Linked DNA regions of Hahella sp. HNIBRBA332. The protein of the gene in region 2 interacts with the protein of the main gene of each other region in a pairwise test. Links are inferred from orthologs where the notes say so. Each region holds a gene or a part of one and is shown on either strand. Other genes may lie near its edges.

Region 1 (6,147 bases), 5.5 Mb from region 2 along the record:
TGAGCGTGGTGGATCATGGTCAGGATCTCGGTATCGCGGCGGGCGTGGCCAAGGCGCTGATGTTCTACGCCGCGGCGGCGGAGAAATTCGATACGCCCAAGAACGAGGCCAAAGACGCATCCAAGAAGTTGCTGGATGCCATGTGGACCCACTTCCAGACGCCCAAGGGGCTGGCGGCGCAGGAAAAACGCGGCGATTACGCGCGCTTCTTTGATAAAGTCTACGTGCCCGGCGAGTTCAACGGCTCCATGGCTAACGGCGACGCCATCAACAGTGAGTCCACCTTCCTGAGCATGCGTTCATTCTATTTGAACGACCCTATGTTCAAGCAGGTGGAAGACGCCCTGAACTCTGGTGAAGACCCTGTGTTCACCTATCACCGGTTCTGGGCGCAAGCGGAAGCGGCGACTGCCTACGCCAATTACGCATCACTGTTCGAAGCGGACAATCCCTGTGACGATGGTTGCGCGCCGACGGCGCAACCGCTGTCTGTCTCTACCCGCATCAACAAGGCGGTTTCCATCACCCTGAAAGGAACGGATAGCGACGGGACTGTCGTCGGTTACACCGTCAGCAAGCCGCCGCAGCATGGAACCCTGTCCGGCTCCGGCGCTAATTTAACCTATCAGCCCGAGGCGGGCTTCAGCGGTCAAGACGCTTTCGAGTACACCGTGACCGACAACAGCGGGGAAGTCTCCGCGCCGGCGAAAGTCAGTATCGATGTGGCGGAAGCTACTATCAGCCTGACTTCTCCGGCAGACGGTTCGGAGTTTGAGGTCGGCGCGACTGTCACGGTCAAAGTGAACAAGGAAGCCGGCCTGCAGGCGCAGATGATGTTAAATGGCGAATTGGCGGCGACCATCGGCGGCAATAGCGACGCCGCACAGGTGACCTTGCCGAGCAGCGAAGGCGCGCACAGCCTGTTAGCGAAACTGTTGGATGAAGACGGCGCCGTCATCGCCACCTCCAATAGCGTCAGCGTGAAGACCAAAAAAGCCCCTTCCGGCGATGGTCTGACCTGTACTGTACGCGAGGACGTGTGGAATAGCGGATTTGTCGCGCACATCACACTGACCAATAACACCAGTGAGGTGATTGATGGTTGGACAGTGAACATCCCGCTGGGCGCGACGGATCAATACACCAACGGCTGGAGCGCGCAATACAGCGTCAACGGCTCTGTGTTGAAGGCGACCAACATGAGCTGGAACGCGACCTTGCAGCCTGGCGCCTCCACCAGCATCGGCTTCCAGGGAACCCATGGCGGCGATCACGCGGCGATCAAATGCACTGAGTAAACTGAGCGCATTTAAGGTTCATTAGAGCGACCTATTACGCCTATCGCGTCGACTGACCATTAGGTGTTGATAGCCCTTTTGGGGACGGTAACGTCCCCTTTTTTTAGCTTCGATCAGGCTTCCATGTCTTCTGCTATCGAGCCAGTTTGTTTCATACCGCCGCCCGCAAATCACCTTCGATAATAATATCGCTTCCCTCGAACCCGGGATTCTCAATTCGATCCAGCAGCATATTGATGGCGGAATGGCCCATCTGATAGGTGTCGTGATGCACGCACGGAATATTGAAGTCAAAGATATCCGCGTAGGGCGCCTCATCGATACTGAACACCGCAGGGTTGTGATTTTTGGCGCCCAGTTTCCGCAGCGCTTTAAGCGCGCCCAGAGTAATCAGGATGTTGAGGCCGAACACCGCATCGGGAGCCTGTTTATGCTGTTTAAAGTAGGCGGTGGCGTTTTCAAACGCCGGCTGCATGGTGTAGTCGCCGTAAAGCACTTCCAGCCGGGTAGGTTCTTTACATTCAGCCAGGGCTTTTTTCAGGCCTTCGAGACGCAGTTTGGAGATGTTGGACTGCTCTGGACCCGCCAGCGCCAGGATATGGCGATGACCCTGTTCCAGCACATAACGGCCGCCTTTGTAGCCGCTCGCAAGATTGTCCAGATACACGCCAGGGAAGGGCGCCGCTGGCAGTCGGCGGTCCACCTGCACCACGGGGATATTGGCGTGAATCAATTGCTCCAGGTATTGCGGATGGTACTCGTCATAGTCGGACACGACGGACAGGATGATGCCGTCCACCTGATAGCTGAGCATGGTCTCCATGGCTTTGTTTTCCAGCTCCGGCGATCCGTCTGTGTCGAACAGCATGATGGAATAGTTGCGCTTCTTGGCGGCGCGGGAAATCGCCTTGATCATCTCGCTGTAAAATGGGTTGTCCAGGCTGGCGGTGATGATGCCGATCAGCCGGCTTTTGCTGCCTTTCAGGTTGCGGGCGAAGGCGTTGGGAACATAATTCAGCTCCCGCGCCACTTCCAGAATCCGGTCGAGGGTTTCTTTCTTCACCAGTTCCGGCTTGTTCAACGCCCGGGATACGGTGATGGTGGTCATGTTCACCCGGCGGGCGATATCGGTAATCGTTACTTTACTCTTTTTGGGCATGATGCCTCTCAAACGCTGTGTCGGTAAGGGATGCGGCGATCCCGGAGTGCGTGTCGCGACTTGCTTGTTGCAATGGAAAATTCGCTATGATAGCTTAATGTTAACGTTAACATTCTCTCAATGCGAGGGATTGTTGCAAAAGTTGATATTTATTCTATATAGATGTCAACGTTAGCGTTCCCGTAGACGGAGGCTGGCTCCGGCTCCCATCTACGGGTTTGTTCGATGTGAAAATGTTAACGTTAACATTTTGGCGTAGAAGACGCTTCGAACCACTAAAAATAAATAAAGGTTGAGTCATGTTGAAAATAAGTAAAACCCTTAAGACCCTTGTCGCCGGTATCGCATGCAGTTTGGGCCTGGCATCGCCAGCCGGAGCTGAACAATTGAAAATCGGCATGTCCTTTCAGGAACTGAACAACGCTTACTTCGTCACCATGAAGAATGCGTTGGAAGAGGCGGCCAAGGATATTGGCGCAGAAGTCTACATCACCGACGCCCATCACGACGTTTCCAAACAAATCAATGACGTAGAAGACATGCTGCAGAAAGGCGTGGACATTCTATTGCTCAACCCCACTGACTCCGTTGGCGTGCAATCCGCCGTAGTGTCCGCCAAGAAAGCGGGCGTCATTACCGTTGCTATTGATGCTGAGGCGGAAGGTCCCATCGATTCTTTCGTCGGCTCCAAGAACTACACCGCCGGTTACATGGCCGGTAAATACCTTGGCGAACAATTGGGCGGCAAGGGCGAAGTGGCTATCCTTGACGGCATTCCCGTCGTTCCTATCCTTGAGCGCGTGCGCGGATTCAGCGACGCCATGCTGGAATTCCCCGACATCAAAGTGGTCGGCAAGCAAAACGGCAAGCAGGAGCGCGACGTCGCCATGAATGTGACGGAGAACATGCTGCAGGCCAATCCCGGTCTGGATGGCGTATTCAGCGTTAACGACACTGGCGCTTTGGGCGCACTGACTGCGATTGAAGCCAGCGGTATGGACGTCAAGCTGGTCAGCGTGGACGGTCACCCGGAAGCCATCAAAGCCATGCTGAAACCTGACTCCAAATTTATCGCCACCTCGGCGCAGTTTCCTCGCGACCAGATTCGTCTGGGCCTGGCTATCGCACTGGTCAAGCACTGGGGCTCGGAAATACCCGCCACCATGCCAGTGGATGTGAAACTGATCGATAAAGCCTCCGCCGCTGATTTCAGCTGGTAGGCGTTGATCCGTTTTCCGAATCTGAGAATCCGTCGCTCAGGCCTCCCGCCGACTCAAAGGCGGGCAGGGCCTTTCGACAGGCTCAGGGTGAACGGAGCGGGGGCTTCCTCGTATCTTCTTTGCGTAGGCGTACGGCGCGAGCGTATTTTGCGTCGCCATACGAGGTTTCAGAAGTAACGCAGATCAAATCGGTCTCCTGGACGCAATCATGGCGTAACGCCATGCAGACGCGTTGGAAGATGCGGTTGGAAGTTGGGTCGTAATACTGGGTGTAAGAGTCATGAACAGTCTTCTTTCCCTTGAACATATCAGCAAAGGATTTCCCGGCGTACGCGCGCTCAACGATATCAGCTTTGAGCTGCAGGCGGGGGAAATCCACGCCTTATTGGGCGAAAACGGAGCGGGCAAGTCCACGCTGATGAAAATCCTGTGCGGCGTCTACAAACAGGACGCCGGGCGAATCCTGATCGACGGCGCGCCCGTGGATTTTCGTCATTACCACGACGCCACTAACGCCGGCGTGGGCGTTATCTTTCAGGAATTCAGTCTGATTCCTTATCTCAATGCCGTTGAAAATATTTTTCTTGGTCGCGAATTGCGCAGTCCCTTGGGCATGTTGCGCAAAAAGGCGATGCGCGCTCAGGCGGAGAAAATCTGTCAGCGCCTGGATGTGAACATTGATCTGGACGAGCCGGTGGATCATCTGAGCGTGGCGGAACAACAGTTTGTGGAGATCGCCAAAGCGTTGTCCCTGGACGCTCGCATTCTGGTGCTGGACGAGCCCACCGCCACCCTGACGCCCAATGAGGCGGAGCATCTGTTTCGGGTGATGCGGGAGTTGAAGGCGCAAGGGGTGGGGATGGTGTTTATTTCCCATCACATGGAGGAGATTTACGAGATTTGCGACCGCATCACCGTGTTGCGCGATGGCGAAAAGATCGGTGATCGCGATGTCAGTGAAGTGGCGGTGGATGAGCTGCTGGAAATGATGGTGGGACGCAAAATCAGCAATAGCTTTCCAGAGAAAACGCCGTTGCAGGATGACGGCGACATCGTCATCGACGCCCGCGCGATCCAATTGCATAAAGGCGCGCCGGTGAACCGCTTTCAAGTCCGCAAAGGCGAAATTCTGGGCTTCGCCGGACTGGTGGGCTCCGGACGTACGGAGACGGCGTTGGCCATGATCGGCGCGCTGCCTGCCTGTCGCAAAGACGTTAGCGTGGATGGCGAGCCCGCCGCGATGAAAACGCCGGCGGAAGCCCTGCGTCGAGGCATTGGCCTGTTGCCGGAAAGCCGTAAAAAAGAAGGGCTGATATTGCCGTTCTCCATCCGCGAAAACATCACTTTGAATAATCTCGCCAAAGTCGCCGGGACTGGCTCTTTGATCGACCGCAAACGGGAGAGCGAAGTGGCGGAGTCACTGTCCGCGAAAGTGCGGGTGAAGGCGCCGGACTGCGAAACGCCGGTGGGCAATCTGAGCGGCGGCAATCAGCAGAAAGTGGTGATCGCGCGCTGGCTGAACAACGACTGCAAGGTGCTTATTTTCGATGAACCGACGCGGGGCATCGATGTCGGCGCGAAAGCGGAAATCTATCGCCTGATGAAGCAACTGACCGCTCAGGGAGTGTCAATCATCATGATTTCTTCCGAATTGCCGGAAGTGGTGGGCGTGAGCGATCGCGTCGCGGTTTTTCGGCAGGGAAGCATCGTCAAGATTCTGGAAGGGGATGCGGTGAATTCCAATGAAATTATGCGCTATGCAACCGGAGGCGTAAAAGATGAATAAACTGACTGGTAGCGCCACGGCGAATGTAGAGGTGAATCTGATGCAAGGCTGGCTGAAAAAGTGGAGGAAGTCCCCCGCGTTTTATCCGTTGCTTGGCTTTATCGTGATATTCATTGCGATGGCGTTGGCGAACGAGAACTTTCTGACTACCGCCAACCTGAGCAATGTGGCGCGACAGGTGTCCATCAATGCGATTATCGCCGTGGGCATGACCTGCGCCATTCTGACCGGCGGCATTGACTTGTCTGTGGGACCGGTGATGGCGCTCTCCGGAACTATTACCGCCGGCTTGATTCTGGCGGGCTTTCCTCCGGAAGTTTCCATTGTGGGCGGCTTGTTGGTGGGCGCGTTGTTCGGCGCTGGTAACGGCGCTTTCGTCGCCTACGCCAAAATGCCGCCGATTATTGTGACGCTGGCCACCATGGGGATCGCCCGCGGATTGGCGTTGATCTATACCGGCGGATATCCGATTTCCGGTCTACCTGATTCTTTCTCGGTGCTGGGGCGCGGCGAGGTCTTCGGCATCCAGGCGCCGATACTGGTGATGGCGGCGGTTTACTTGGTCGCATACGTTCTTCTCAACCATATGCCTTTTGGCCGCTACGTATATGCGATAGGCGGCAATGAAGAAGCCGCGCGCCTGAGCGGGGTGAGAGTGCAGCGCTACAAACTGGCGGTCTACAC
Region 2 (8,452 bases):
TTTTATTGTAGTTTTTCCTGGAAAGCAGACAATAAAAAACCGACCTAAGCCGGTTTTTTATTGTTCAGAAGAACTTAGCTAGCCTTCAGCGCCTTAATTTTGGCGTTTAGACGGCTCTTGGTGCGAGCAGCTTTGTTCTTGCTGAAAATGCCTTTGTTGACCATGGAGTCAATGATCGGCGCTGCAGTAGTTAATGCTTGGGTTGCGCCGTCATAGCTGCCTTGCTCGATCTGGGCGCTAACTTTCTTGATGTATGTGCGTACCATGGAGCGCAGGCTCATGTTATGAGCGCGGCGTTTTACTTGCTGCCTGGCGCGCTTCTTGGATGAAGGATTGTTCGCCACCTTGAAACTCCTCAATAATCGAATGCTGTCGGTTGGTGTCGCCGAAATAAATGACGCGGAAATATGCCGCTTTCGTGGTCATTTGTCAACGATTATGGCAAAAAAAATGATTGTTTTTCATTCAACGCAAGCGTGGCGCCCGAGTGATCTATTTTTCCGCTAACTCTCACATGATAGGATGTGCCGCCTGTCAATAAAGGGGCTTTCGTCCGCCTCTCAACGCTATTCTCAATTTTCCTAGGTATGAATGATTTGTGAGCGCAGCAGATACGCATAAAGAAAAGCCTACTCCGTCATTATTGAGGTCCAGTGGCTTGGTCGGAGTGATGACCATGCTTTCCAGGGTGTTAGGCTTGGCTCGGGACATTGTAATCGCCAACTTTTTTGGCGCGGGCGCTGGGGCTGATGCTTTTTTTGTGGCGTTTAAAATTCCAAACTTTATGCGCCGCTTGTTTGCAGAAGGCGCCTTTTCGCAAGCTTTTGTTCCGGTGTTGTCGGAATATCGTACGAAGCAGTCGCCGGTTGCGGTGAAAACGCTTGTGGATAATGTCTCCGGTACGCTGGGGGTGGTTTTATTGATCATTACTGTTCTGGCTGTAGTGGCGGCTCCACTCTTGGCGGCATTATTCGCTCCGGGCTTCCTGGATAATAATGATAAGTTTGCGCTTACAGTGGAAATGCTGCGTCTGACATTTCCTTATCTGCTGCTTATTTCAATGACGGCGTTTGCGGGAGCAATATTAAATAGCTACGACTATTTTGCTGTTCCGGCATTTACTCCCGTGCTGCTGAATCTATCATTGATTGGCGCGGCATTTTTGATCACGCCATATATGGACGAGCCAGTGATGGCTTTAGCTTGGGGCGTATTAATTGCTGGTATGGCTCAATTGCTGTTCCAACTTCCTTTTCTCTCTCGCTTGCAGTTGCTTCCCAAGCCCAAGGTGGATAGAAAGCATGAGGGAGTCCGCAGAATTTTGCGATTGATGACGCCAGCCATGTTTGGCGTGTCAGTAAGCCAGATAAACCTTCTCCTGGACACCATCCTGGCCTCTTTTCTGGTGACGGGGAGTGTTTCCTGGCTGTATTACTCTGATCGCTTATCGGAGCTGCCTTTAGGTGTTTTTGGAATCGCGATTGCGACTGTGATCTTGCCCAGTCTGTCGCGAAAACATGCGGCAGATAACGCCAAAGACTTCTCCGCCACCCTTGATTGGGCGATACGAGCGGTGCTTTTGATTGGCCTGCCTGCTGCGGTGGCTCTAATGACGCTTGCGCAGCCTATGATTGCTACGTTGTTCCAGCATGGGGCGCTGACTGACTTCGATGTGAGAATGTCTGCGCAAAGCTTGCAGGCGTATTCTCTCGGCTTAACTTTTTTTATGTTGGTGAAAGTTCTGGCGCCAGGCTACTTCTCACGGCAGGACACTAGAACGCCTGTAAAGATAGGGATTGCGGCGATGATCGCTAATATGGTGTTCAATCTCGCATTGATTTACCCCATGGCGCACGCGGGTTTGGCTCTGGCGACGTCTTTATCGGCAGCGTTAAATGCTGGTCTGCTATGGCGCGGACTGGTGAAAGCCGGCGTACTCCAGCACCAATCTGGTTGGAGAGTGTTCTTGTTGCGTCTTGTGGGCGCCAATGTCGTGATGGCGCTGGTTCTCGTGGCATTATTGCCTGCTGAGGGTTTCTGGTTTTCGGCGAATACTGCGACGCGTGCGTTTTGGTTGTTGGGAATATGCTGCGCAGGCGGGTTGAGTTATTTCGCGTCTCTTTATGTGTTTGGCGTTCGGCCCCGCCAGTTTTTTATGCGCGGATAAAGGCCTTGCTTCAAATGAGACCTCATAGATTGGGCAGCCGGCGCCACATGCTTTATAATCGCGCTTTTGCATGGCCGCTGTAGACGCATGAAACTGATTCGGGGACTGCACAACTTAAAACCATTCGCCTCTGGCTGCGTGGCGACTATTGGAAACTTTGATGGCGTGCATATTGGTCACCAAGTCATAATCAGTCAACTACAGTCCAGGGCTGAAAGCATGGGCGTTCCCGCCGTCGTCATGGTGTTTGAGCCACAACCGCGGGAATTTTTTGAGAAGTTGGACGCCCCCCCGCGCTTGATGCGGTTCCGTGAGAAATTGGATGCCATCGCCGCCCTAAATGTGGATTATCTGTTGTGTCTTCAGTTTAATCGCCGACTGCGAGGCCTGACTGCTCAACAGTTCATTGATGATGTTCTGGTAACGGGGCTTCATGTTAAGCACCTTGTCGTTGGAGATGACTTTCGCTTTGGCTGCGATCGCTCTGGAGACTTCCGCCTGCTGGAGAAGTCTGGCGTGGCATCTGGCTTTAGTGTTGAAAATACGCCCACTGTAGAGGTAGAGGGGGAGCGTGTTAGCAGTACGCGAATTCGCGCCACACTGGCGCAAGGCGAATTTGCGCAAGCGGAAGACCTGCTTGGAAGGCCGTACAGTATTACCGGATGCGTGGTGCACGGACGTAAGCTGGGACGACAGCTCAATGCGCCAACGGCCAATGTATCGTTAGGCCGTAAAAGGCCTGTGCTGTCCGGTGTCTATCTGGTTAAGACGACACTGGCCGCAGGTCACGTGCGTTTTGGTGTGGCTAATATTGGGGTTCGTCCTACCATTGATGGTTCGGGAGTGACGCCAGCTTTAGAAGTGCATCTTTTTGAGCATGCCGACGACATATACGGTCAGCGAATAAATGTGCAATTTCTGGAAAAACTGCGAGATGAACGTAAGTTCAGCGGATTGGAGCAGTTACAAGAGCAAATACGAAGAGATATTGAAGGCGCTAAGAGGCGACTGCAATCTATGCCACTGCACGACATCAGTAGCGCAGGTTGAAGAAAAATCTGCATGATGTGTGGTGGGCCGTAATCGTACGTTCTTTAAGTATGGTGAGGCTCTGCTGTAGGGCGGTCGCAGCAATTGAACTGACCGCCGTAAGATGACTTTTAAGTGAAAACAGTAAAATGTAAGTGGATGGCAGGCGCAAAATCCTGACTTTGGCATATTTTAGGTAAATTATGAGCGACTATAAGCACACCCTTAATCTTCCTCAGACCGATTTCCCCATGCGTGGCAATCTCCCTCAACGTGAGCCGGATATGCTGAAGCGCTGGGGAGATATTGAGCTCTACGAGAAGATTAGAACGGAGTTTAAGGGGCGTGAAAAGTTCATACTGCACGATGGCCCTCCTTACGCCAACGGCAATATTCACTTGGGGCATGCGGTTAACAAAATACTGAAGGACATCATCGTCAAGTCAAAGACTGTGGCGGGTTACGATGCGCCTTATGTTCCTGGCTGGGATTGCCATGGTTTGCCCATTGAGCACAAAGTCGAAACTATGATCGGTCGCGCTGGCGACAAGGTCGGCTATAAAGAATTCAGGCAGAAATGTCGTGAGTATGCTCTGGAGCAGGTGGCCAAGCAGCGGGAAGATTTTATTCGCTTGGGAGTCTTCGGCGACTGGTTCAAACCGTATCTGACGCTTGATTTCAAAACTGAAGCGGACATCATCCGGGCGCTGGGCAAGATTGCGACGAGTGGACACCTTCAGAAAGGATATAAGCCGGTCTACTGGAGTGTTGTTGGCGGCTCCGCCTTAGCGGAAGCAGAGGTTGAATACAAAGATAAGACTTCTAACTCCATTGATGTCAGCTATCCTGCCGAAAATGAGCAAGACGTACTGAGTGCGTTCGCTGACGCATCTGGCGAAGGGGATGTTTCCATCGTTATCTGGACGACTACCCCGTGGACTTTGCCTGCTTCTCTGGCTGTGTCATTGGGAGCGGAGATTGAATACGCGCTGACGCAGTGCAGCGTTGATGGGCGTCCGCAACGTTGGATCGTAGCGGAAAAAATGCTTGAGTCAGTGATGTCTCGCTGCGGCGTTGAAGATTATCAGGTCGTGGGGCGTTGTACTGGGCAGGACCTTGAAGGCAAGATATTCCATCACCCTTTCTATAACCGCAGCATTCCTGCGTTGTTAGGGGATCATGTCACTCTGGATGCAGGCACCGGCGTTGTCCATACCGCTCCTGACCACGGTATGGAAGACTTTGCTGTCTGCAACAAATACGGTATCGAAACTGTTAATCCGCTGGATGACCGCGGCGTGTACCGGGATAACGTTGAGTTATTCGCAGGGGAGCATGTCTACAAAGTCGATGACCATGTAATTGAAGTATTGAAAGAACGCGGGCGCCTGTTAAGCCATGGCAAAATCACCCATAGCTATGCCCATTGCTGGAGAACCAAGACGCCGCTGATTTACCGCGCCACGCCGCAGTGGTTTATAAGCATGGATAAACAAGGGTTGCGTGATCAGGCATTGGCGGAAATCAAGCAGGTGCGTTGGGTTCCATCCTGGGGACAAAACCGCATTGAGGCGATGATTGAGCAGAGTCCGGACTGGTGTATTTCTCGTCAACGTACATGGGGTGTCCCCATCGCTTTCTTTGTGCATAAAGAAACTCAGGAGCTACACCCGGAAACCGCGCGCTTGGTGGAAGAAGTCGCCAAACAAGTTGAGAAAACAGGTATTGACGCATGGTGGGATATCAATGCGGAAGATCTGTTGGGCGCTGATGCGCAGAATTATGAGAAAGTGACGGACACTTTGGATGTGTGGTTTGATTCCGGCGTCACGCATAGTGCGGTTCTGGAGCAGCGGGAAGAGCTGGGGCAGTTCCCTGCGGATCTGTATCTGGAAGGATCTGACCAGCATCGAGGCTGGTTCCAATCTTCTTTGAAAACAGCTGTAGCGATCAAAGGCAAGGCTCCGTATCGGCAGGTCCTCACCCATGGCTTCACCGTGGATGAAAAAGGCCACAAGATGTCTAAGTCCTTGGGTAACGGCATCGAGCCTCAGGAAGTCATGAACAAGCTTGGCGCGGATATTCTACGGCTGTGGGTCGCGGCGACGGATTATAGCGCTGAGATGGTGTTGTCGAAAAATATCCTGGAGCGTACGGCGGACTCTTATCGCCGAATTCGTAATACTTCTCGCTTCCTGCTTGCGAATATCAATGATTTTGATCCTGCCAACGACATGGTGGCGATGGATGATCTGTTGGCGTTAGATCGCTGGATTGTTGATCGCGCCTGGTTGCTGCAGGAAGAACTGAAAAAAGCATACGAGCAGTATAATTTTGTTCAGGTATATCAGAAGGTGCATAACTTCTGTTCCGTAGAACTGGGTAGCTTCTATCTTGATGTCATCAAGGATCGTCAATACACCATGAAGCTGGACAGCCTTGGCTGTCGATCAGCGCAAACTGCGCAATATCATGTCATTGAAGCGCTAGTGCGTTGGATTGCGCCGATCCTGAGCTTCACCGCAGAAGAAATTTGGTCGTACATTCCAGGACAGCGCTCAGAAAGCATCTTCCTCGAAACTTTCTATGAAGGTTTGCAGCCTCTGGTTGAAGGCTCTGAGATGGGGCGCGAGTATTGGAGCCGCCTGTTGCGGGTCAGAACCTCCGTCAACAAGGCGCTTGAAGAAGCGCGTAATGCAGGCAAAGTGAAAGGTTCACTGACAACGGAAGTGTCCTTGTTTGCCACTCCGGAAATGCAGCGTGACCTGAGCGCTTTGGGTGAAGAGTTGCGCTTTGTATTCATTACATCAGGCGCATCTGTTTTCGGCGTGGAAGAGGCGTCTGAAGCCAATTCAGTCGCTACGGAAACGGAAGGTCTGCGTGTGGGTATCAGGAGCTCTGAATATAAGAAGTGCGGCCGCTGCTGGCATCATCGCGAAGATGTTGGCGCTCACTCGTCTCATGAAGATCTGTGTGGGCGTTGTATCGAAAATATCGATGGCTCAGGAGAAGAAAGGAAATATGCCTAATGGATGCGCGGATAAGTGAAGCCAGTCAAGGCGGAGGCGAGATGCAGAAAGTGAATCCGGGAATGCTGCGTTGGTTTTGGCTGACCCTGGCGGTTATCGTTCTTGATCTGGGAACCAAGTGGTATGTGAGCGCCAATATGGTTCTGGGCGAGTCTGTGCCTGTCGCGCCTTTCTTCAGCTTTACGCTGCTGCATAATACCGGCGCGGCGTTCAGCTTTCTGGCGGATGCGTCAGGCTGGCAACGCTGGTTCTTTATCATCCTGGCGGCCGTAGTGAGTGTTGTTTTAGCACTCTGGCTGGTGCGGTTAAGCCGTGAAGAGCGTTGGATGGCCTGCGCTCTCAGTTTGGTGCTCGGGGGGGCTCTAGGCAACCTGTATGATCGGGCTGTATTGGGGTATGTCGTTGACTTCCTGCACTTTTTTTATGGTGGATACAACTTCCCCGCGTTTAACTTTGCCGATACCGCGATTACTATTGGCGCTTTCATGATTGCGATTGATGTATTCCGTAATCCTTCCGGTGCGACGGAAGATAAGTAATTAATGAGATGATGCAATGACTGAAATGTTTGTCGGCGCCGGTACGCTTATCACTCTGCATTTTGAGCTGCGTTTAGAGAGTGGGGAAGTTGTTGACTCAACTTTTTCTGGCAAACCGGGTGAATTTGAGTACGGCGACGGCGCGCTGCCCGCAGGCTTTGAAGAGCTGTTAAGAGGGATGCGAGCAGGAGAGCGTAAGAGTTTTTCCGTTCTGCCTGAGAAGGGGTTTGGTATGCCGAATCCCAATAATGTTCAGGAATTTCCATTGGATAGCTTTCCTGACAAGGAAAGCTTGGAAGTGGGAATGGTGATGTCATTTGCTGACGCCGCTAAAGCGGAATTGCCTGGCGTGATTAAGCAGATCGAAAGCGGTATGGTGACAGTGGACTTCAATCACCCGCTTGCAGGCCATACGCTGGACTTCGAGGTAGAAATTTTAGCGGTAAAAGAAGCGCAAACTGACAAACAGGAGGGCGGTCATGAAAATTAAGTTGGCGAATCCTCGGGGTTTCTGTGCAGGGGTAGACCGCGCTATTGAGATCGTGAACCGGGCTTTAGACGTCTTTGGCGCTCCGATATATGTGCGTCATGAAGTGGTGCATAATCGCTTTGTGGTGGAAGGGCTCAGAACAAGAGGCGCGGTCTTTGTGGATGAGCTTGACGAAGTTCCTGACGGCGCTTTGGTTATTTTTAGCGCTCATGGCGTCTCTCAGGAAGTGCGGCAGGAGGCCGACGCCAGAGGGTTGAAGGTTTTCGACGCGACTTGTCCCTTGGTTACCAAAGTCCATATGGAAGTGATGCGTTACTCCAGAGATGGCCGGGAATGTATCCTGATTGGTCATGCCGGGCACCCTGAAGTAGAAGGCACCATGGGGCAGTACGACAGCGCTAATGGCGGCGCTATCTACTTGGTAGAGGATGAAGAGGATGCTGGCAAGCTCATTGTTAATGATCCCGGCAATCTCGCCTATGTCACCCAAACAACCCTGTCTGTTGATGACACGGCTCGAGTCATCGACGCCCTGCGTCAAAAATTCCCTGAAATCAAAGGTCCGCGTAAAGATGATATCTGCTACGCGACGCAAAATCGCCAGGATGCAGTCAAAGAATTGGCCGCCACATGCGATGTGGTGCTGGTGGTCGGTTCAGTAAACAGCTCAAACTCCAACCGTTTACGGGAGTTGGCTGAACGTATGCAAACTCCTGCGTACCTCATTGATGGCGCCCATGAGATCCAGCCAGACTGGTTCGCCGGAGCCGCCACTATTGGCGTCACTGCAGGCGCCTCCGCCCCAGAGGTGCTGGTGCAGCAGGTTGTTCAAAGACTAAGAGAACTTGGCGGCGAAGCTCCGGCTGAGATAGCTGGACGCGAGGAAAATATCGTATTTTCGATGCCTAAAGAGCTCAGAATTCCCGCCGTTAACCAATCATAATCAAACACTGGAGCGCAGTGCTGACCTGTGCTCCAGTTCACACTTCCCATCTCATTGAGACCGTTTATCCCGCAAATGCTCCGTTTATCGTGCGGCGCATGACTATGCTATTCATCTAAATTATTTTTAAGGTGCTGAAGAAGGGTGAAATTCTATGAAGCAGAAAGGTTTTACATTAATTGAGCTGATGCTGGTGGTGATCATCACCGGAATAGTTTTGGCGTTTGGGGTGCCTTCTTTTCAGGAAATGATAAG

What was found. Proteins that work in one complex are often made in the same cells at the same time.
Region 1: the proteins of ileS (region 2) and O5O45_RS06260 interact in binary tests that used the Escherichia coli proteins (3 or more experiments, as listed by UniProt). The link is inferred for Hahella sp. HNIBRBA332 from one-to-one orthologs.

What each region holds. Positions count from the first base shown.
Region 1 is NZ_CP132203.1:1,328,114-1,334,260, forward strand. Bases 1,890-4,716 are described here. They hold O5O45_RS06260 (ABC transporter substrate-binding protein), read left to right. Parts: upstream 1,890-2,756; coding sequence 2,757-3,677; downstream 3,678-4,716. Other genes in these bases: O5O45_RS06255 (LacI family DNA-binding transcriptional regulator), read right to left, coding at 1,890-2,457; O5O45_RS06265 (sugar ABC transporter ATP-binding protein), read left to right, coding at 3,958-4,716. Also shown: O5O45_RS06250 (glycoside hydrolase family 48 protein), read left to right, coding at 1-1,298; more of O5O45_RS06255, read right to left, coding at 1,450-1,889; more of O5O45_RS06265, read left to right, coding at 4,717-5,463; O5O45_RS06270 (ABC transporter permease), read left to right, coding at 5,456-6,147. UniProt on the Escherichia coli protein: Part of the ABC transporter complex RbsABC involved in ribose import. Binds ribose. Also serves as the primary chemoreceptor for chemotaxis.
Region 2 is NZ_CP132203.1:6,846,116-6,854,567, forward strand. What follows is about bases 3,001-6,425. They hold ileS (isoleucine--tRNA ligase), read left to right. Parts: upstream 3,001-3,399; coding sequence 3,400-6,225; downstream 6,226-6,425. Other genes in these bases: ribF (bifunctional riboflavin kinase/FAD synthetase), read left to right, coding at 3,001-3,217; lspA (signal peptidase II), read left to right, coding at 6,225-6,425. Outside these bases: proB (glutamate 5-kinase), read left to right, coding at 1-11; rpsT (30S ribosomal protein S20), read right to left, coding at 75-344; murein biosynthesis integral membrane protein MurJ, read left to right, coding at 599-2,167; more of ribF, read left to right, coding at 2,255-3,000; more of lspA, read left to right, coding at 6,426-6,764; fkpB (FKBP-type peptidyl-prolyl cis-trans isomerase), read left to right, coding at 6,781-7,254; ispH (4-hydroxy-3-methylbut-2-enyl diphosphate reductase), read left to right, coding at 7,244-8,197; O5O45_RS30490 (GspH/FimT family pseudopilin), read left to right, coding at 8,352-8,452. UniProt on the Escherichia coli protein: Catalyzes the attachment of isoleucine to tRNA(Ile). As IleRS can inadvertently accommodate and process structurally similar amino acids such as valine, to avoid such errors it has two additional distinct tRNA(Ile)-dependent editing activities.